Regions from separate parts of the Devosia yakushimensis genome, predicted to be linked through region 4. Evidence: riboswitches for the same ligand, from Rfam matches in the RefSeq annotation. Region 4 holds a riboswitch; each other region holds the start of a gene.
The links. A riboswitch is a leader RNA that binds a small molecule or an ion and turns the genes downstream of it on or off. The one in region 4 is predicted to bind cobalamin.

Region 1 (4,921 bases), 1.6 Mb from region 4:
GGCATTGACGATGACGCCGAGCGCGGTCTGAGCCGGCACCTGGACCGAACCAAGCATCAAGCCGGCCAGCATAAGCACGAGCAACAGACATGCCAGCAGCACCATGGCAAGGCCATAGGACAGCAGCGAGCGCCGCTCCTCCGGGACAGAGGGAGCGGGCACGACCGCGCCCTCATGCTCGGCCCGGGTGGAGCGCAGCACGCCCAGCAACCTGCTCTGGTTTGGGCTTGCGACCATGTCTGAGCGGTGGTGCATCATGGTTCGCCTATTGGCCAAAGGCTTCCGGGTGGAAGGCCCGGGCCATGCTTTCGACGGCATCCACCGTGCTGGGACCGGGCTGGCCCTGCACCGAATTGACCAGGATAAAGCGGTCATTGAGCACAGCCGGCACATTGGCAATGGCGGGCGTGGCCTTGAGAATATCGATGCGGGCCTGCCCCAGTTCCTTGTCGGGATCGGCGACCGCCTGGCCCCCGGCCGTACCGGAATAGAAGACCACGATATATTCGGGCTCGCGCTCGGCCACCTGTTCCCAGCTCACCGCGCCATAGCGATTGGCCACATCGGCAAAGATATTCTCGCCACCCGCCGCGGCCACGGCCTGTGACAGCAGCGTATTGCCCAGCACGGCATTGGGCGCGCTGTCTCCGCCATTATAGATAAAGACCGGAATGGACGGGGCATCGCCCAAGGCGATCCGGACCGCATCGAGACGGACAGAGAGAGCGTCGATCAGCACCTCGCCCCGGTCAGCCACGCCGAAAATGCCGGCCACGGAGCGGATTTCGTCAAACAGCTGCGGGAAGCCGAAGGCGCCCAGATTGCAGCCCTCCACATTGAGCCGCGTCTTCATGCCCAGATCGTGCAATTGGTCGCGGGTATGGCGGGATTCGCTGAAGCCATCGGGATAGCCGGCATAGACGAAATCGGCCTCGGCATCGATCAGCTGCTCGGTGGTGGCGACCAGCGGGGAGAGGATCGGAATACCAGCATAGGCCTGGGCATAGGCGGGACTGATGGTGAGATTGGCCATGTAGGACGTGCCGGCCATCTGCTCTTCGAGGCCAAGGGCCAGCATCAATTCGGTGGCATTGTTGGAAAGCGTCACCGCGCGCTGCGGCGCCGCGTCATAGACCGTAGAGACCCCGCAATTGTCATCGGTCAGCGGATAGAGCCCATCCTGGGCCAGGACAGGCATTGCCAGCGCCAGCGCGGCGACACCGGACAAAAAGATGGAGCGGGAAAAACCATGCAGAGTCATGAAACGGCCTCGGGTTGGAATGAAATCTCGGGAAGGGCTTGCAGCGCGGGCAGAACCTCGCGGCCGAACAGGCTCGCCATGGCCTCGGCCTCGTCGTCGGCAATCTCGCCATTGCAATTGAAGATCAGCCTGATGCTGTCGATGCCGGTGGCCTGCCGCAGGGCGGTGAGTTGCTCGAAGCAATCCTGGGGACTGCCTGAGATCATCTGCTGGTTGAGAAAGGCGTCGCGATCAATGGGCCTGATGGTCTCGAGCGGCCGGTTCTGCGCCTTGGCATAGCGAAGGCGGCGGTCATAGAGCCGGGGCAGCAGGCCATCGACGGCCTCCAGCGCAGCGGCTCTATCCGCCGCAATGGTGACATAGCGCGAAATCGAGAAATCGGCGGGATAGCGGCCGGAAACATTGCCCGTGAGGGCATCATAAACGCCCAATTGCCGGACTTCGGAGGGCTCAAGGCTCAAGAGCAAGGGCAGGCCATGGGTGACGCAGAGCGCCATGGTTTCCGGCGTCGAGCCCGCCACATAGACCGGTATCCGCTCGCCCGGCGCCAGCAGCGGTCCCACCGCATGATCCGAGGCGGGCCAGATGCCATCGGCCGGCGCCAGCGTGGCGCCATGCCAGGCTGCCTGCATCAGCGCGAAGGATTGCTCGAACAATGCGCGCGAATGCGCCGGCTCAATGCCCAGTGCCTGCAAGGTGGTGGGAAACGTGCCCCGCCCGATGCCGAAATCGAACCGGCCGCCGCTCTGGAAATGGAGCTGCGCCACCTGCTCGGCGAGCAGGAAGGGATGATAGAGCGGCAGGACCACGATGGAGGTGCCGACCCGCAGGCGTTCGGTGCGCGCAAAAATGCTCGCGGCCAGCAGGAGCGTCGAGGGATAGGGATCGGGCGGCTGCTGGAAGTGGAACTCGTTGAACCAGATACCATCATAGCCCAATCGGTCCATGCGCGCGCAAAAGCCCAGCACGGCCTGATGATCAAGCGCCTTGGCGCCGCGGGTGAACCCGGCAATATCCACTCTCATGGTTGGGTGGAGGCCGGTGTGGCCAAAGCGTTTGCTCTGGGGGTGTTTAGATGCGCGGTGTCATCCCGGCGAAGGCCGGGATCCATGCTGCGGACCATCCACCTGCCCCGGTGGTCGGGGATAGATGCGGACATGGATTCCGGCCTTCGCCGGGATGACACCGTGGGTGATGTCAGGTCCAGCACCCCTAGCGGCGCAAAATATTGAGTAAAATCAGGATGCATCGAGCCTTTGATCCTCATGCGAGGATGCAAAGACCTGTACTCCCGCCCGGTATTGTGGCGTGTTCATTCCCTGCCCCCTGCCGGGACACCTCGCCCAGCTTCATGGTCTTGCGCTTGGGCAGGTCTCCTGGCTCGCGGCTCGGATGTCTTTCGCTGCCTTCCCGGATCGGTTCGATCCAGTGGCGTGTCTGCGAAAGGCTTGCCGCTTACAGTTGCGAGGGCAGCCACGGTATTGGCCCCTGATGGGTAATCCGCACCGTGTTCCCTTTTAATCCGCGCATCATTGGCGGAACCAAAGCTGTCCTCTCAATGGCACGGCGACGAGGCGAGGGCAAGGGCGCCAAGGGGCCGGGCGGCGCAAGAGGCTTCAGTTTCCCCGATAGTCCTCGTCGGCGACCTGTTCCAGCCATTCCACCACCTTGCCATCGAGCGCTTCCTGGATGGCGATATGGCTCATGCCGGTTGTGGCGCGGGCGCCATGCCAGTGCTTTTCGCCGGGCTCGAACCAGACGACATCGCCCGGCGTAATGTCCTCGACCGGTCCGCCCTCGCGCTGCACCCAGCCCGCGCCGGCGGTGACGATCAGCGTCTGCCCGAGCGGATGGGTATGCCATGCCGTTCGCGCGCCGGGCTCGAAGGTGACCGAGGCGCCCTGGGTGCGGCCTGGCTCGGTTTGGAAGAGCGGATCGATGCGCACGGCTCCGGTAAACCAATCGGCCGGTCCTTTATTGGATGGCGTCGCGCCCGCGCGGGTAATCTTCATGACCAGGCTCCTTGGCGGCTCTCCGCCGCTGACAAAGACCTGTTATAGCGCCCGCCCGGCCCGGAGATTAGCCGCCATTTTTCGCATGCGCTTATGGACCAGGCGCATCAATCAAAGTGCCTTGGCCGGATATTCGAGCTGCATGGCCACCACATTGGCCGTGGGCCCGCCATAGCGGCCGGCGATTTCGGCCAATGTCGCATCGAGCGCTGCGGCGGGTTTGGTGAGGCCCGGTGGGGCGATGGCGGCGCCCGCCGCCCCGATGCGGTCGGGCAGGATGCGGATGCCGTCGCGGTCGGCGATTGGCTCGGCATCCGGGGCACTGGTCAGGGCGCGGGAGCGATAGGTGCGCGACCAGGCATCGGCGACCAGCGCCAGCGACACGGCATCGAAATCGGGCGTCAGCGCCAGATCGATCTCCTCGCGCTGCCAGAAGGCCAGCACATTGCCCATGACGGCGGTAACGAAGGGCCGGGTGAGGCGGAAAGCGCTGCTGTCATGGCTGGCGTCCCATTGGCCCACCCCGATTTCATCCGCCACTTGCTCAGCCCTGGCGCGGCCGGCGATCGCCTCGATCAGGGTGAGCGCCATGGGGATGGAAGCGCTGATGCCGGTGGTGCTGGCAATGCGGCCATCGACCACAAAGCGCCGGTCGGCGACGTAATGGATGCCCGGATGCTCGCCCAGCAGCTCCTTGAGGTAGAACCAGTGCGTCGTGCCGCGCCGGCCCTCGAGTAGTCCGGCAGCGGCGGCCACCTTGGCGCCGGCACAGACGCTGATGATCGTACTGCCCTTATCCGCCTGCTCGCGCAGCCAGGCCATGACGGCCGGATCATCATCCCGGCTCATGGCCGGCACGATGACATAATCGGCCCCCTGCGGATGGGCGGCGTCGAAAGCGGCAATGGTGGCGTCGGGCAGGACGCTGAGCGCCGGATAAAGGCTGACCGGCCCCTCCTCGGTGGCCAGGAGCTGCACATCGGCAATATCGGCGCGGCGCAATATGCCGGCAGGCATCAGGTAATCGGTGGTCTCGGTCGCGTCGTTGAGGCCGATAATGGCGATGACCGGCCGCTCGTTGCGGGGCGCCAGGGCCTGGAGTGTCGCGGCGGTTTCGGTAGCGGGCACCGGCATGGGAGCGGCCGTCGAGCCGGGCGGCAGATTGCCCACCCAGATGCCGAACCCGCCAAGCCCCAGGGCCAGCGCGATTATGACGACGGTGATGACAACGCGTTTCATGCTCCATCCTCCCGATGCGATGGCCGTTGACGCAACAATAATCCTGCGCGATCCTGTCTGAAATGACATAAATCGAGCAAATACTGCCATGCGCCGCCGGATCGGTATCGTCATTCATCCCGGTTTCCAGCTTCTCGATGCCACCGGCCCCATCGCCGCCTTCGAGATGGCATCGCGGTTTTCGCCCCACGGCTACGATGTCGACCTGCTGGCCGCCACACCCGGCCCGGTCGTCAGCTCGTCCGGCCTGACGCTCAGCGCCACGGCGCTGGCGGAGAAGGGCCTCGACACCATCATCGTGTCCGGTGGCGAGTTGATCCGGGACATGGAGGCATTCCGCGCCATCATTGCCTGGCTGGGTGGGATCCGGCCGCGGCGGCTGGCCAGTGTCTGCTCCGGCGCTTTTCTC
Region 2 (4,921 bases), 910 kb from region 4:
GAGGACGGTATTGGTGGCATGCTCGGTTGCGGTGATGCGGATGGTGCCCGAGGGTTTTTCGCTGAGATCGCGGAGCGCGGCGAGACCCGCCTCGATTTCCTCGAAGCGCGGGGCCACGGTCACCAGCAGGCGTTCGCCCGCTTCGGTGGGGGAAACGCTGCGGGTGGTGCGCGTCAACAGCCGGAGACCCAGGCGGGCCTCCAGCTTGCGAATGGTGTGGCTCAGCGCGGACTGAGACACACCCATGCGTGCGGCGGCGCGGGTGAAGCTGCGCTCATTGGCGACCGCGACAAAGGCGACCAGATCGCTGATGTCCTCGCGAGGCATTCATGAGCTCCATTCATAAAGGCCTAGAGAGTTAGCAGCTATTGCAGGTTCTGCCCACTCTTCTCCCCGCGCAGCGATCTGGCCGTGGCAACCAGGTTGGTGAGGGCGCTTTCCACCTCCGGCCAGCCCCTTGTCTTGAGGCCGCAATCGGGATTGACCCAAAGCTGATCGGCGGCAATGCCCTCGGCGGCCTTGCGCAGGAGCAGTTCCATCTCGTCCTGTCCCGGTACGCGCGGGGAATGGATGTCCCAGACGCCCGGACCGATTTCATTGGGGTAGCGGAAGTCGAGGAAGGCGCGGAGCAGTTCCATGTCCGAGCGGGAGGTTTCGATGGAGATGACATCGGCATCCATTTCGGCAATGGCGGGCATGATGTCGTTGAACTCGGCATAGCACATATGGGTGTGGATCTGGGTCTGGTCGGCGACGCCGGAGGCGGTGATGCGGAAGCAATCGACCGCCCAGCGGAGATAGGCTTCCCAATCGCGCCGACGCAGGGGCAGGCCCTCTCGCAGGGCCGGCTCGTCGATCTGGATCATGCCGATGCCTGCCGCTTCCAGATCGAGCACTTCGTCGCGGATGGCGAGTGCGATCTGGCGGCAGGTCTCCGCGCGAGGCTGGTCGACGCGGACAAAACTCCATTGCAGGATGGTCACCGGGCCGGTGAGCATGCCCTTCATGGGGCGGTCGGTGAGCGAGGCGGCATAGGCCGACCAACGCACGGTCATCGGGGCAGGGCGGGACACATCGCCATAGATCACCGGCGGTTTGACGAAGCGCGAGCCATAGGACTGGACCCAGCCATTTCTGGTGAAGGCGAAGCCATCGAGCTGCTCGCCGAAATACTCGACCATATCATTTCGCTCGAACTCGCCATGGACCAGCACATCGAGGCCGATGCGTTCCTGGATGCGGATGGCCTTTTCGGTTTCGGCTTCGAGGAAGGTCTCGTAATCGGCCTCGGCAATGCGGGCTTTTTTGAAGGCGGCACGCTGCTCGCGGATGGCGGCGGTTTGCGGGAAGGAGCCGATCGTGGTGGTGGGGAAGGCCGGCAGGTTGAAACGCTGGCGCTGGGCCGTTCGCCTGGTGGGGAAGGCGTTGCCGCGGTTCAGGTCAATAGAGGTTCGGGTACGGGCCTTGACCTCGGGCTGATGGATGCGGGGCGATTGACGATGCGAGCGGATGGCGGCGGCGCTTGCGTCGAAGGCATCGCGGGCTGCGCCGCGGCCTCGCTGGATGCCCAATGTCAGCGCTGCAATTTCGGACAGCTTCTGGCGGGCGAAGGCCAGCCAGGAGCGCAATTCGTCGTCCAGCTCGGTTTCGCCATCGAGATCGACCGGGCTGTGCAGCAGCGAGCAGGAGGGGGCGATGACGAGGCGGTCGGGGCCGACGCTGTCCCAGGCCCTGGTGGCCAGGGCCAATTGGCGGTCGAGATCGGCCCGCCAGATATTGCGGCCATCGATGAGGCCGATGGAGAGCACTTTGTCGGCCGGGAGGACCTTCAGCAGCGGAACGAGCTGTTCGGGTGCCCGGACGAGGTCGACATGGAGGCCAGCGACCGGCAAGTCGACGGCCAGCGCGGTATTGTCGAGCAGGGCGCCGAAATAGGTGGTCAGCATGATGCTGGGTGCCGATGCGTGGAGCGCGTGATAGGCCTGCCGCAGGGCGGCACGCTGGGCCTCGGTGAGGTCGAGCGCCAGGATCGGCTCATCGATCTGGACCCAGCCGGCCCCTTCCGCCTTGAGGGCGGCGAGGAGTTCGGCATAGACCGGCAGGACCGCATCGAGCAGGGTCAAGGGATCGAACCCGTCCTGCTTGGCCTTGCCGAGGCTCAGCCAGGTTACGGGGCCCACCAGAACCGGCCGCGTGTCGATGCCGAGCGCCTTGGCCTCGCGATATTCGTCCAGAACCTTGCTGGTCGAGAGGCGGAAATTCTGGCCCTCATGCAGTTCGGGGACGATGTAGTGGTAATTGGTGTCGAACCACTTGGTCATCTCCATGGCCGGGGCATCGGCCGTGCCGCGTGCCATGGCAAAATAGCGAGCCAATGGGTCTTCGATCCCGGCAAAGCGCGGGGGAATTGCCCCGAGCATGGCGGTGGTATCAAGCACGTGATCGTAGAAGGAGAAGTCGTTGGAGGGGATGATGTCGATCCCGGCCTGCTGCTGGAGCTGCCAGTGGCGGGCGCGGAGTTCTGTGCCGGTGGCGAGGAGCGCGGCGGCCGTTGTCTCGCCTTTCCAATAGGCTTCGAGCGCCTTTTTGAGTTCGCGGTGGGCGCCGATGCGGGGGAAGCCGAGATTGGCTGATTTGGTCATAATGATACCGATGCAAGCGTGATGGCCCACCGGCCGCGTGTGGCGGCCATGGTCGGGCGGTTACGAAATCAGGGACGTAGCGTTGCGAGCGTCAGGAGCGACGCATTCGGAACCCTAACTGGCTTGCGGTGGTGGTCGTCTGGCTAGGCGTCATGGCAATTCCTCGACCGGTCCGCCCGACCGGCATGTTGCGAGCATTCAATCCCAAGGTAGGTCTCCTGGCTCGCGGGTCTTGCCGGATGTTCGCCTTCCCAGCCCTGGGCCAGTGGCATTCTGAACATCCGTCACCGCCTACAGTTGCGGGGGCAGCTCCGGACTTGGCGAGGCCGCACCGGATTCCCTGTTATCCCCTTGCGGAGACCATGGGCAGCATAAACATGCCGCCCTCTGCGCGTGCTGTCAACAAGGATATAAAGAAATCTTTATATGATGGTCAGCCGCCTTGCAGCAGCGTGATGACGATAGCGGCCACGATGGCGGGCACGCAGACGATGGCCATGGTCATGAGCGCGCCACGATCCTGGGCGCGCTCGGCGGGAGAAGGGTGCGACTTCCTTGTCATCACAGCACCTTGGCCAGGATAAATCCCTTGCCGCGGCTGGAGGTCTGGATGGCCACGCGCATTTCGCTGGCGGTCACGGCCTCGATTGGGTTTGCCGGCGCCGAGACATTGGCGATACGGAAGAGATAGCCATCAAAGCCATTGACCAGATACCAGCAGGGTGCATCGGCGTTCAGCCGCGGAAACTGCAGATACAGCACGGCCAGATGCCCGCGCGAGAGACGGCCCACCAGCCGCTCCGGATTGAGGGGGCCATCGTCGGTCACAATGCGCTCGGCATAGTCGGGGACCAGCCGCTCGGGCATGTCCATTGGTGCATCGAGATGGACGAAATAGCCGCGCCGCACGGCGGCCAGCACCATATTGGCCAGCTCGTCGCCGCCCTCGCCGATTTCGAAGGCAAGCACTTTCTCGGCGCGATGCGTCATGAGCAAGCTGCGATCAAGGGCGCCCATCGCCGTCAGCAAGGCCACTGCCGGCGCCATGGCCGCGCTGACCGGAGGATGCTCGGGCAGGGGGATGTCGCAATAGGAGAGGGCGCGATGATCGTTCCAGAGACTGATGCTGAGCCCGGTCTTGTGCATGTTGGTGGCAAAGCCGGCGGTCGCAAACAGATGTTCGGCCACCGAGCCGCTGTCGGGCGTATCGGTCTGTAGCGTTGCGGCGCCTTCGGCGCGGGCATTGTCGATGGTCGTTTCCAGCAGCAGCCGGCCGATGCCGCGGCCGCGTGCCGCCGGGGTCACGGCAAGCCAGCTGAGGCGGGCGAGAGCGGCGCTTGGATGGTGTCGCATGATGCAGGCACCGACGAGGATCTGGCATTCCACCGCCACCAATACGCGGAGATTGGCGGTGTCCAGCACCTGTTGCCATTGGTCGGGGTTCTCGACGGCAAAGTCCCCGCCGCGCGCCGAACCCGAAAGGGCGGAAAGGGCTTCTGCGTCGGCGCGGTTAGCCCAGCGCAGGCGGGCGAAGGTGTCATATGGCTTGAGAGAATGGGCCTGGGACATGGCTGCGTTTCCTCAGGCCAAAATAAGCGAGATGAACAAAATGGCGTAGGCGGCGGCAACCAGAACGGCCAGGCCAGCCAGTATCCAGGCCGCGCGCCCGGACATGGCGTGTGACCGTTCGCTGCTCATATGGGCGCGATAGAGTTCTGGATACCAGGGATAGCGAGACATGACGGACTCCATAGTTTGGAGCCGGCAGCATGGGCCAGGGCCGCATAAGCGCTCGATAGGGATTGTGCCGCGCCGGTATAAGGCCCGCATAAGTTTGGCGGGTATCAACGGTGGCGTCGGCGAGGGAAATGGTGGGCCCACCAGGACTCGAACCTGGAACCAGACCGTTATGAGCGGTCGGCTCTAACCATTGAGCTATAGGCCCTTGGCAGCCTCATAGCAGGGTCGGGGCTCGTGTCAAAGGGGGAGGGCATTGTCGCTGTCGCCTTCCACCAGTTCCATGGGCACGACCTTGCGGACGACGCCCAGCGGATACTGGGCAGCATAGGCGGGCATGGTGGCGAGCAGGGCCTCGGCCAGGGCGATGCCGAGATCGCGCAGCGACAGCGAGAAGCAGGTGAGCTTGGGCATGAGGTAGTGGGCGTGGGTGCTGTCGCGGCCGATAATGGCGATGTCCCGCCCGGGTGCCAGGCCCGCTTCGTGCAGGCCGCCATAAAGGCCAACGGAAAGCTTCTCGTTGATCAGCACAAAGCCGGTGG
Region 3 (4,921 bases), 1.2 Mb from region 4:
GTTCAAGAGGTCTTCCTCCAAATGAAACGTCTCGCCCCCTTCGCCCTGCTGTCCGCCCTGTTTCTGACCACCACCGCCTATGCGGCGCCCAATGTCGTGGCCTCGATCAAGCCGGTGCATTCCCTGGTCGCGGCGGTCATGGCCGGCGTTGGCGAGCCGACGCTGATCGTAAAGGGTGCAGCTTCCCCCCATACCTATGCCCTGCGCCCTTCTGACGCCCGCGCGCTCGAATCTGCCGATATCGTCTTCTGGACCGGCCATGGCATGGAACTCTTCCTGGCCGATGCCCTCGATACCCTGGCCCCCAATGCCGAAATCGTCGAGCTCGCCGAAGCGCCGGGCATTACCCTCCTGCCGGTGCGCGAAGGCGGCGCCTTCGAGCCCCATTCCCATGAAGGGGAGGGGGAAGATCACGACCATGACCATGAAGGCCACGATCACGATCATGAACATGACGCCGGTGACATGCATTTCTGGCTCGACCCGGAAAATGCCAAGCTGATGGTCACCGAGATCGCCGCCACGCTCGCCAAGGCCGATCCCGAAAACGCCGCCGCCTACCAGGCCAATGCCGCCACCGAAATCGTCGCTCTCGACGCCCTGGAAACCGAGATCGCTGCCGATCTGGCCCCCGTGCGCGACAAGCCCTTCATCGTCTTCCACGATGCCTATCAGTATTTCGAGGCCCGTTTCGGGCTTAGCCTGGCCGGCTCCATCACCGTCACGCCCGATGTCATGCCCGGCGCCGCGCGCATCGGCGAACTCAAGGCCAAGGTCGCCGAACTGGGCGCCACCTGCGTCTTTGCCGAGCCCAATTTCGAGCCCACCATCATCAAGGCCATCACTGAAGGCAGTTCAGCAAAATCGGGCGTCCTCGACCCCGAAGGCGGCGCTCTGACCGAAGGCGCGGACCTCTACCCAACCCTGCTGCGCGGCCTTGCCACCTCACTGGTCGACTGCTTGAAATAGGGGGATACCCCCCTCCTAACCTCCCCCTGATAGGGGGAGGGACCGCCTTGGTTAGAACTAGATTCCCACCCCAAGAGTGGAGAGATCCCTCCCCCTATCAGGGGGAGGCCAGGAGGGGGTACCCCGATGCCCGAACCCTATTTGATCGGCCCCTTGAAAATAAAAAACGCCCCCAGCGCGATCATTCCAAACCCGATCCCATGGTTCAGCGTCAGCTTCTCGCCGAAATAGAATACGGTGAACACCGCGAACACCGAGAGCGAGATCACTTCCTGAATGGTCTTGAGTTCGGACGGGCTATAGACCGCTTCCCCGATCCGATTGGCCGGCACCGCCAGCCAATATTCGAAAAACGCGATCCCCCAGCTGATCATCACCGCCATCCACAGCGCCGATGTCGGCCATTTCAAATGCCCATACCAGGCAAAGGTCATGAAGATATTGGACGCCAGCAGCAGCCCGATCGGAGCAAGGGTGGCAAAGTTGAAGCCCAAGGCTTCCTCCTGAAAACAGAACAGCCCGCACTTCTATCACCGCCACAGCACGTTTGAACCCTCTGGAGGTCGTGCCTCTACCGCAAATGCTTGGTCGGCTGCTCCAGCCCGAAAATATCGTCGGTCAGGCTATCGATCCGCTCCCGGATCAGGCCCTGCGCATCATAAAGCCCGCGGTTGTAGAAATAGGCGCCCATCTTGTCGACGAAGAACATCATCAGCATCTCAGCCGGAATGGCGCCGATCTGCTGGTCCAGCTCCTCGCGGAAATAATCCTGGATTTCGCCCACGATGGCCTTGGTTTCCTCGCGGCTGAATTTGATCGGCTTCATCTTTTCCTCCGAAATGTCTTGGGCAAAAGCTCTACCGCGAGTCGCTCCCCGCGCTGTCCGCCAAATTAGGCGCCGGCGGCCCATCCCCGCCTTGACCCCGATGCCCATTTCCCAGCAAGCGCGTTGCGGTCGGCCCGATTTAGTGGCAAACCAGTCCCCGTGTTGGTTCCCCGCGTCCGTTGTGGCAAGGGGATCAAAAGGGAACACGGTGCGACGTACCCATCAGGGCGCAAAACCGTGGCTGCCCCCGCAACTGTAAGCGGTGCATTCCCCTCTCATGCCACTGGCGAAAGCCGGGAAGGCGAGGGGAGTGGCTATCACTGCGAGCCAGGAGACCTGCCGGCACCTTGGAATGTCCAAGTATGAGCCGGGCGAAGAGCCCAATCTATTCCGCGCACGGAGGGTGCCGCCATGAATACTACGACCAATACCAATACTGCCGTTTCGAGCGGCCTCTCGTCTCTCTCGCTGTCCCAGCGGCTTGTTGCTGGCGCCCTGGCGCTGCTGCTGGGCTTGACCCTGCTGGTGGGCACCGGCTTTGCCGGCGATTACCGCCTGCACAATGGCGCCCACGACACCCGCCACGCCATGGGCTTCCCCTGCCACTGAGGTGGTAGTCAAAGAGAGAACCGAAAAATGATCCGCAATCTGTTCGCCGCTGCGCTTTTCGCAGCGCTGGCCGCTGGCCTATTGACCGCCGCCATCCAGCATTTCCGCGTCACCCCGCTGATCCTCCACGCCGAAACCTTCGAGGGCGAAGGCGGCCACAGCCACGCCGAAGGCACCGCCGAACACAGCCACGATGACGCCGCCGCCACCACCGAGGCCGAGCCCGAGGAATGGGCCCCGCAGGACGGCTTCGAGCGCACTGCCTATACGACCCTTGCCACGGTCCTCGCCGCTGCCGGGTTTGCCCTGGTCATCGGCGCGGTTTCCATGTTCGCCAATATCCCCATTACCTTTGCCAATGGCCTGCTCTGGGGCGCTGCCGGCTTCATCGCCTTCTCGCTCGCCCCCGCCTATGGCCTGGCGCCCGAACTGCCCGGCATGCCCGCCGCCGAGGTTTTTCCGCGCCAGCTCTGGTGGGCCGGCACGGCCCTGGCCACCGGCGGCGCCTTGCTGCTGCTCGCCAAGACCCGCGCCAGCTGGGCCATTGCCCTGGCCGTGGCGCTGATCGTTATTCCCCACATTATCGGCGCACCCGTCGCTCCCGATGAGCCCAGTGCCGTTCCTGCCCATCTCGCTACCGAATTTGCCGCCGTCACGCTAGGCACCTCGGCGGTGTTCTGGGCGCTGCTCGGCGCCATTTTCGGCCGCCTCAACGACCTCTTCGCCGCCCGTTCCGCCACCACCCCTTTGGGAGCCACCGCATGACCGAAAAGATCCCCACCACCGTCATCACTGGCTTTCTCGGCGCCGGTAAAACCACGCTTGTCCGGCACCTGCTGGCCCATGCGCCCAAGGGCAAACGCATCGCGCTGATCATCAATGAATTTGGCGATCTGGGCGTCGACAAGGACATCCTGGCCGGCTGCGGCGACGAAACCTGCCGCGAAGAAGATATGGTCGAACTCTCCAATGGCTGCATCTGCTGCACCGTGGCCGATGAATTCATCCCCACCATGCAGGCGCTGCTGGCGCGCCCGGAAAAGTTCGATCACATCATCATCGAAACCTCCGGCCTGGCTTTGCCCCAGCCCCTGATCCGCGCTTTCAACTGGCCCGAGATCAAGGCCCAGGTCACCGTCGATGGCGTGGTCACCGTGGCCGATGCCGCCGCTCTCGCCGAAGGCCGCTTCGCCGCCGATGAAGCGGCCATTAATCGCCTGCGCGAAGCCGATGAAATGCTCGATCACGAAACGCCCCTGGGCGAGCTTTTCGAAGATCAGCTTTCGGCCGCCGACATGGTCGTCATCAACAAGACCGACCTGGTCGATGCCGCGACGCTTGCCAATGTCGAAGCCAATCTGCGTGCCGAAATGCGCCCCGGCACGGGCCTCATCCGCGCCCATAACGGCCATGTCGATATCGCGGCCCTGCTCGGCCTTGGCCTCGGTTCGGAAGCCGATATCGCCAATCGCCCCAGCCATCACGAGCTGGAGCATGGTGGCGAGACCCACGAGCATGACGATTTCGACAGCTTCTCGTTGCGCCTGCCCGCCATCACCGGCAAGGATGAGCTGCTTGCCACCATTGAGGCCACCATCCGCGAGCATGACGTGCTCCGCCTCAAGGGCTTTGCCGCCGTTCCGGGCGCTGCCGCGCGCCTCGCCATCCAGGCAGTCGGTCCTCGCGTCACCGCCTATTTCGACCGCCCCTGGAAAGATGGTGAAGCCCGCGAGACCGCCCTCGTCGTCATCGGCGAAAGCCCCCTCGACCACGCCGCGATCACCAAAAGCCTTGAGCGCGCCATGGCCGCCGCGGCCTGATAAGGTTCGCACCTCCCGTTTCGGCTTCCCCTGGGCGGTCGAAACGGGATCAAAACCGGAGGACCGAACGTGACGGCGCCCGCAGACAGCAAGACCACGCCAACAGGCAAGGACACGCCGCGGCAAGCGGTGGCTCGTTTCGCTTTCACTGTGCTCTTTGGCCCGCTGATCGGCACGCTCGGCGTCATCGCGGCATTGATGCTTCCGGCCATGTTCTCCGACCCCCCATCCTTGCGCCAGCTGGCCGAAATCCTGATCTTCGGCTGGATGATCGGCGTCATTCCCGCCGCGCTGGCCGCCCTGATCATGGTTCCGCTGACACCGTACCGACAGGGTCTGGGCCTCACCATCGTGCTGACCCTGCTCGCTGGAGCGCTGGCCAGCCTCGCCGGCATAGTCGTCTACACTACATTGACGCAGTCACCGTCTTTGCTGGTCACCCTGCTGGCGCTGGCCATCCCCGCCGGCGCCGTCAGTCTCACGCTTTCCACCCTGGTATTCGACCGCGTCGTGTGGCGCCGGGCCAGCGCCGCCTGATGCACCTGCTTTCCGCCCAGGCCGGCGCGATCCAGCAGGAAGGCGAAGCCATCGATCTTGGCCAGCGTTCCGGGGCCCTGGTCTTTGCCTCCTCCGCCGATAGCGAACTGGCCATGCTCGCCGCCGCTGCCGACCGGGCAGGGGAGAATGAGCTGCGCCT
Region 4 (4,921 bases):
GCCGCTTCGACAACCGGGGCCGCCGCGACCGGCGCGCTCACCGCCACAGCATTGAGCTTGCCATCCGTGCCCTTGAGTGTCGATTTCTCGACATGGGTCGCCGAGCGCGAGCGCAGGTAATAGGTCGTCTTGAGCCCCGCCTTCCATGCCGAGCGATAGAGTTGATCCAGCGCCTTGCCCGAGGGGTTCGCGAGATAGAGGTTCAGCGATTGCGACTGGTCGATCCACTTCTGCCGGCGCGAGGCGGCATCGATCAGCCAGCGCGCATCCATTTCGAAGGCCGTCGCATAGATCGCCTTGAGATCGTCCGGCACCCGGTCGATCTGCCCCACCGAACCGTCGAAATATTTGAGGTCCGAGATCATCACCTCGTCCCACAGGCCCCGCGCCTTGAGATCGCGAACAAGCTGCGCATTCACCACGGTGAAATCGCCAGACATGTTCGATTTCACATAGAGGTTCTGATAGCCCGGCTCGATCGACTGGCTGACGCCGCAAATGTTGGAAATTGTTGCCGTTGGGGCGATGGCCATGGTGTTGGAATTGCGCATGCCCACGGTCTTGACGCGAGCCCGCAGCGTCTCCCAATCAAGCCGCTGGCTGCGGTCGATATTGATCTCGCTGCGCGTCTTGGCCAGCAATTCCTGGCTATCGATCGGCAATACGCCCTGGCTCCACAGTGAGCCCTGGAACGACGCATAAGCGCCGCGCTCTTCGGCCAGATCGGTCGAGGCCGAAATGGCGAAATAGCTGATGGCCTCCATAGAGATGTCGGCAAAATCGACGGCCGCATCCGAGGCATAGGCAATGCCCTGGGCCTGCAGTGCATCGGCAAAGCCCATCAGCCCCAGCCCTACCGGACGATGCCGCAGATTGGATTTCCGCGCCTCGGGGATGGTGTAGAAGTTGATATCCACCACATTGTCCAGCATGCGCATGGCGACATCGACTGTGCGCTTGAGCCGCACCAGATCGAGCTCATTCGGCCCGATATGAGCAAGCAGGTTGATCGAGCCGAGATTGCAAACCGCAACCTCGTCCTTGTTCGTATTGAGCGTGATTTCGGTGCAGAGATTGGACGAATGCACCACGCCGACATGCTGTTGCGGCGAGCGGATATTGCAGGGGTCCTTGAAGGTGATCCAGGGATGCCCCGTCTCGAACAGCATGGTCAGCATCTTGCGCCACAGATCGAGCGCCTTGACCGTACGATGCACCTTGAGCCCACCCGCGGCTGCCTTGGCTTCATAAGCCTCATAGGCCGTCTTGAAAGCCGGGCCATAAAGGTCGTGCAGGTCCGGCGCCTCATCGGGCGAGAACAGTGTCCAGTCGCCGCCTGCCTCGACGCGCTCCATGAACAGATCCGGCACCCAATTGGCCGTGTTCATGTCATGCGTGCGGCGGCGGTCGTCGCCGGTATTCTTGCGCAGGTCGAGGAATTCCTCGATGTCGACATGCCAGGTTTCAAGATACGCGCAGACTGCGCCCTTGCGCTTGCCGCCCTGATTGACGGCAATAGCGGTGTCATTGGCGACCTTGAGGAAGGGCACGACGCCCTGACTCTCGCCATTGGTGCCCTTGATGTGAGCGCCCAAGCCCCGCACGGGCGTCCAGTCATTGCCCAACCCGCCAGAATATTTGGCGAGCAGTGCATTGTCCTTCACCGCCTTGAAGATGCCGTCGAGGTCGTCGGCGACGGTGGTCAGGAAGCAGGACGATAGCTGCGGCCGCAGCGTGCCCGAATTGAACAGGGTCGGCGTCGAGGCCATGAAGTCGAAGCTCGACAGCAGGTCGTAAAACTCGATAGCCCGCGCCTCGCGGTCGATCTCGCGCACCGCCAGCCCCATGGCGACCCGCATGAAAAAGGCCTGCGGCAGCTCGAACACATTGCGCTGGACGTGCAAAAAGTAGCGGTCGTACAGCGTCTGTAGCCCCAGATACTGGAACTGGGTATCCCGCTCCGGCTTGATCGCGGCGGCGATGCGCTTGATATCGAAGCGCTGTAGTTCGGGGTCGATCAGCTCGGCGGCAATGCCCGTGCTCAGATAGTCCGGGAAATAGTCGGCATAACGCGTCGCCATATCGGCCTGCGTTGCCTGTTCGGGCCGCCCCGACACGTAGCTCAGGGCCTCGCGCCGCAGCTTATCGAGCAGCAGGCGGGCCGAGACATAGGCATAGTTCGGTTCGGTTTCGACCAGCGTGCGGGCAGCCAGGATCGGCGCCAGCGCCAGCTCGTCGAGGGAAATGCCGTCGTAGAGATTGCGGCGGGTTTCTTCCAGAATCGTTGCTGACGCAGTCCCTTCCAGGCCATCGCAAGCCTCGGCGATCACCGTCGCCAGCCGTGCCTCGTCCAACGGGACAAGAGCACCATCTGTCAACTTCATCCGCAACACGGCGGTTACCGTTTCAGGCACCTTTGCCGCGCCGCGGGCCCGGGCATGCTCTTCGCGATAAAGCACATAGGCTCGGGCCACCTTCTGGTGTTCGCCGCGCATCAGGGCCAGTTCCACCTGGTCCTGCACGTCTTCGATGTGGAAGACGCGGCCGTCCTTGGCGCGGCGGGTCAGGGCGGCGAAGACTTCGGCGGTGAGGCCTTCGACGATTTCATGTACGCGGCGCGAGGCGGCCGCCTTGTTGCCTTCGACAGCGAGGAAGGCCCTGGTCAGCGCCACGGCGATCTTGGATTGATCGAACGGCACGGTGCCGCCATTACGTTTGATGAGCGAATAGCCCGGCTCGGCGGTGGCGTGACCGGGCGCAGAAAAGGCCGGTGGCGCAAGGGTTTCGGAGCGGAGAAGCGTTTCAGTCTGTGACATTGGACCCCCATAGTCCTTAGCTGGATGGCGGGGGCGAATGGGCGCGCGCGGGTTCCGGATGTGCCGGCAAAGCTCCGCTGGCGACCAACCGGGACACCCCGCCCGTGGACGTTCTAACCTGTCGCGGCAGGTATCTGGCTGGCGTGCCAGGGCACGCTTTCACAGTTGCGGGGGCAGCGCCGGACTGGGGCCCAAGGCCCGCACCGGCTTCCCTATTATCACACGTCCTTGCGACCCGCGTGACCACGACACACCATATGTTGTGTTCCTCATCGTGATTCACGTCAAGGGCTTGTTTGGCGAGCTAATGCTAGCAGACTGTTAACATTGGGCTGGCATTTGGGCTGCTCCCGTGTAGCTTTTCGGCATGGCCAGCGAAAAACTCCAGACCTACCGCCGGAAACGCGATTTCTCCAAGACCACAGAGCCGGTCGGCGCGGGCAACGAGACCGGCAATCGATTTGTCGTGCACAAGCATTCGGCGTCCTCCGACCATTACGACCTGCGGCTCGAACTCGATGGCGTGCTCAAAAGCTGGGCGGTGCCCAAGGGCCCGTCGCTGAACCCGGCCGACAAGCGGCTGGCAGCGGCGACGGAAGACCATCCGCTCGACTATTTCGATTTCGAGGGCGTGATCCCCGAGGGTGAATATGGCGGCGGGCCCATGATCGTCTGGGATTGGGGTGTCTGGGCGCCGATGGGCGATCCGCATGCCGATCTGGAAAAGGGTAGTTTCAAGTTTCGCCTGGCTGGGGAGAAGCTCAATGGCGGCTGGATGCTGACCCGGCTCAAGGGCAAGCCCGAGGACAAGGGCCGGGACAATTGGCTGCTGTTCAAGGAACGCGACCCGGCAATGGATACCGAGGTCGATATTCTCAAGGAACGACCGGAAAGCGTCAAAAGCGGCCGGCGCATCGAGGAGCTGGTTGCGCCCCCTGCCCCCGTTAAACGGGTCAAAATCATGCCGGGCAAGGCAGCCGGGGCGATCAAGGGGCCGATGCCCGACAAGGTCGACCTGCAATTGGCCACGGCCGCCGAGGCACCGCCGAAGGATGCCAGCGGCTGGCTGCATGAGATCAAGTTCGACGGCTACCGGACATTGGCGTTCATCGAGGCCGGCAAGACACGGCTGATCACCCGCGGTGGCCTTGATTGGACCCGCCGCTATGGCGACCTGCCCGAGGCCTTTGCGGCGCTCGATTGCAAACAGGCGGTTATCGACGGCGAAATCGTCGTGCTGGATGACGATGGGATCAGCCGCTTCGGCAAGCTGCAGGATGCGCTTGCCGAAGGGGCCAGCCACAAGCTGGTCTTTTATGCCTTCGACCTGCTCTATCTCGACGGTTGGGACCTGCGCGGCGTCGAACTCACCAAGCGCAAGACGCTACTGGCGCAGCTCCTGGCGGGGCATATCAATGCTCGCTCTGCCCTGCATTACAGCGATCATATGGAGGGCGATGCCGGCCCGCTTTACGGCCTGGCATCGGAGAAGGGTCTTGAGGGTATCGTCGCCAAGCGCGCCAAGGGCACCTATCAAGGGGGCCGTTCCCCGGGGTGGCTCAAGGTCAAGGCGCTCAAGACGGGCGATTTCGTCATCGCCGGCTACACCGATTCCGAAGATGCAGGCGGCATTGGCGCTCTGGGCCTGGCCGAATGGGTCGATGGCGAATTGCATTATCGCGGCAAGGTCGGCACGGGGTTTGACGCGAGCACCATGCGTGCGCTGCTCAAGCGGCTCGCGCCCATGCGCATTGCCGACAAGCTGGATGGCGCGCCACCCGATGTGCTGCCCGTGCGCCCTACCCTCACGGCACGCATTCAATATGCCACGATGACCACCGATGGCCTGCTGCGCCATTCGGTGTTCAAGGGACTGCGCGAGGTGGAGCTGACAACGCCGGCAACCCAGCCCCGCAAGCGCATTATCTCGGATGCCGACCTAGCCGGCATCTGGGTGACCAACCCGACGCGGCGGCTATTCGGCAAATCCGGCCCGACCAAGCTTGATATCGCAGTCTATTACGCCGCCGTGGGCGACTACATGCTGCCCCACCTGTTCAACCGGCCGGTGTCGCTGTTCCGCTGCCCCAGCGGCAGCACCAAGG

Region 1: it holds a riboswitch for cobalamin, as region 4 does, so the genes downstream of both, QQL79_RS00290 (LLM class flavin-dependent oxidoreductase) here and QQL79_RS08165 (ribonucleoside-diphosphate reductase subunit alpha) in region 4, are expected to answer to the same signal.
Region 2: it holds a riboswitch for cobalamin, as region 4 does, so the genes downstream of both, metE (5-methyltetrahydropteroyltriglutamate--homocysteine S-methyltransferase) here and QQL79_RS08165 (ribonucleoside-diphosphate reductase subunit alpha) in region 4, are expected to answer to the same signal.
Region 3: it holds a riboswitch for cobalamin, as region 4 does, so the genes downstream of both, QQL79_RS13875 (CbtB domain-containing protein) here and QQL79_RS08165 (ribonucleoside-diphosphate reductase subunit alpha) in region 4, are expected to answer to the same signal.

The regions. Positions count from the first base shown of each region.
Region 1 covers NZ_BSNG01000001.1:64,172-69,092, reverse strand. Annotated here, with positions in the region: gene QQL79_RS00300 (FecCD family ABC transporter permease) at 1-201, opposite strand, end outside; gene QQL79_RS00295 (ABC transporter substrate-binding protein) at 266-1,261, opposite strand; gene QQL79_RS00290 (LLM class flavin-dependent oxidoreductase) at 1,258-2,286, opposite strand; cobalamin riboswitch at 2,611-2,822, opposite strand; gene QQL79_RS00285 ((R)-mandelonitrile lyase) at 2,878-3,273, opposite strand; gene QQL79_RS00280 (DJ-1/PfpI family protein) at 3,385-4,512, opposite strand; gene QQL79_RS00275 (GlxA family transcriptional regulator) at 4,601-4,921, shown strand, end outside.
Region 2 covers NZ_BSNG01000001.1:756,531-761,451, forward strand. Annotated here, with positions in the region: gene QQL79_RS03590 (LysR family transcriptional regulator) at 1-327, opposite strand, end outside; gene metE (5-methyltetrahydropteroyltriglutamate--homocysteine S-methyltransferase) at 366-2,642, opposite strand; cobalamin riboswitch at 2,834-3,022, opposite strand; gene QQL79_RS03600 (hypothetical protein) at 3,076-3,204, opposite strand; gene QQL79_RS03605 (GNAT family N-acetyltransferase) at 3,204-4,211, opposite strand; gene QQL79_RS03610 (hypothetical protein) at 4,224-4,382, opposite strand; tRNA gene QQL79_RS03615 (tRNA-Ile) at 4,512-4,587, opposite strand; gene QQL79_RS03620 (LacI family DNA-binding transcriptional regulator) at 4,620-4,921, opposite strand, start outside.
Region 3 covers NZ_BSNG01000001.1:2,861,120-2,866,040, reverse strand. Annotated here, with positions in the region: gene znuA (zinc ABC transporter substrate-binding protein ZnuA) at 22-969, shown strand; gene QQL79_RS13885 (DMT family protein) at 1,107-1,463, opposite strand; gene QQL79_RS13880 (DUF2164 domain-containing protein) at 1,541-1,795, opposite strand; cobalamin riboswitch at 1,942-2,153, shown strand; gene QQL79_RS13875 (CbtB domain-containing protein) at 2,207-2,404, shown strand; gene QQL79_RS13870 (CbtA family protein) at 2,432-3,169, shown strand; gene cobW (cobalamin biosynthesis protein CobW) at 3,166-4,224, shown strand; gene QQL79_RS13860 (hypothetical protein) at 4,294-4,761, shown strand; gene cobN (cobaltochelatase subunit CobN) at 4,761-4,921, shown strand, end outside.
Region 4 covers NZ_BSNG01000001.1:1,667,432-1,672,352, forward strand. Annotated here, with positions in the region: gene QQL79_RS08165 (ribonucleoside-diphosphate reductase subunit alpha) at 1-2,816, opposite strand, end outside; cobalamin riboswitch at 2,925-3,079, opposite strand; gene ligD (DNA ligase D) at 3,184-4,921, shown strand, end outside.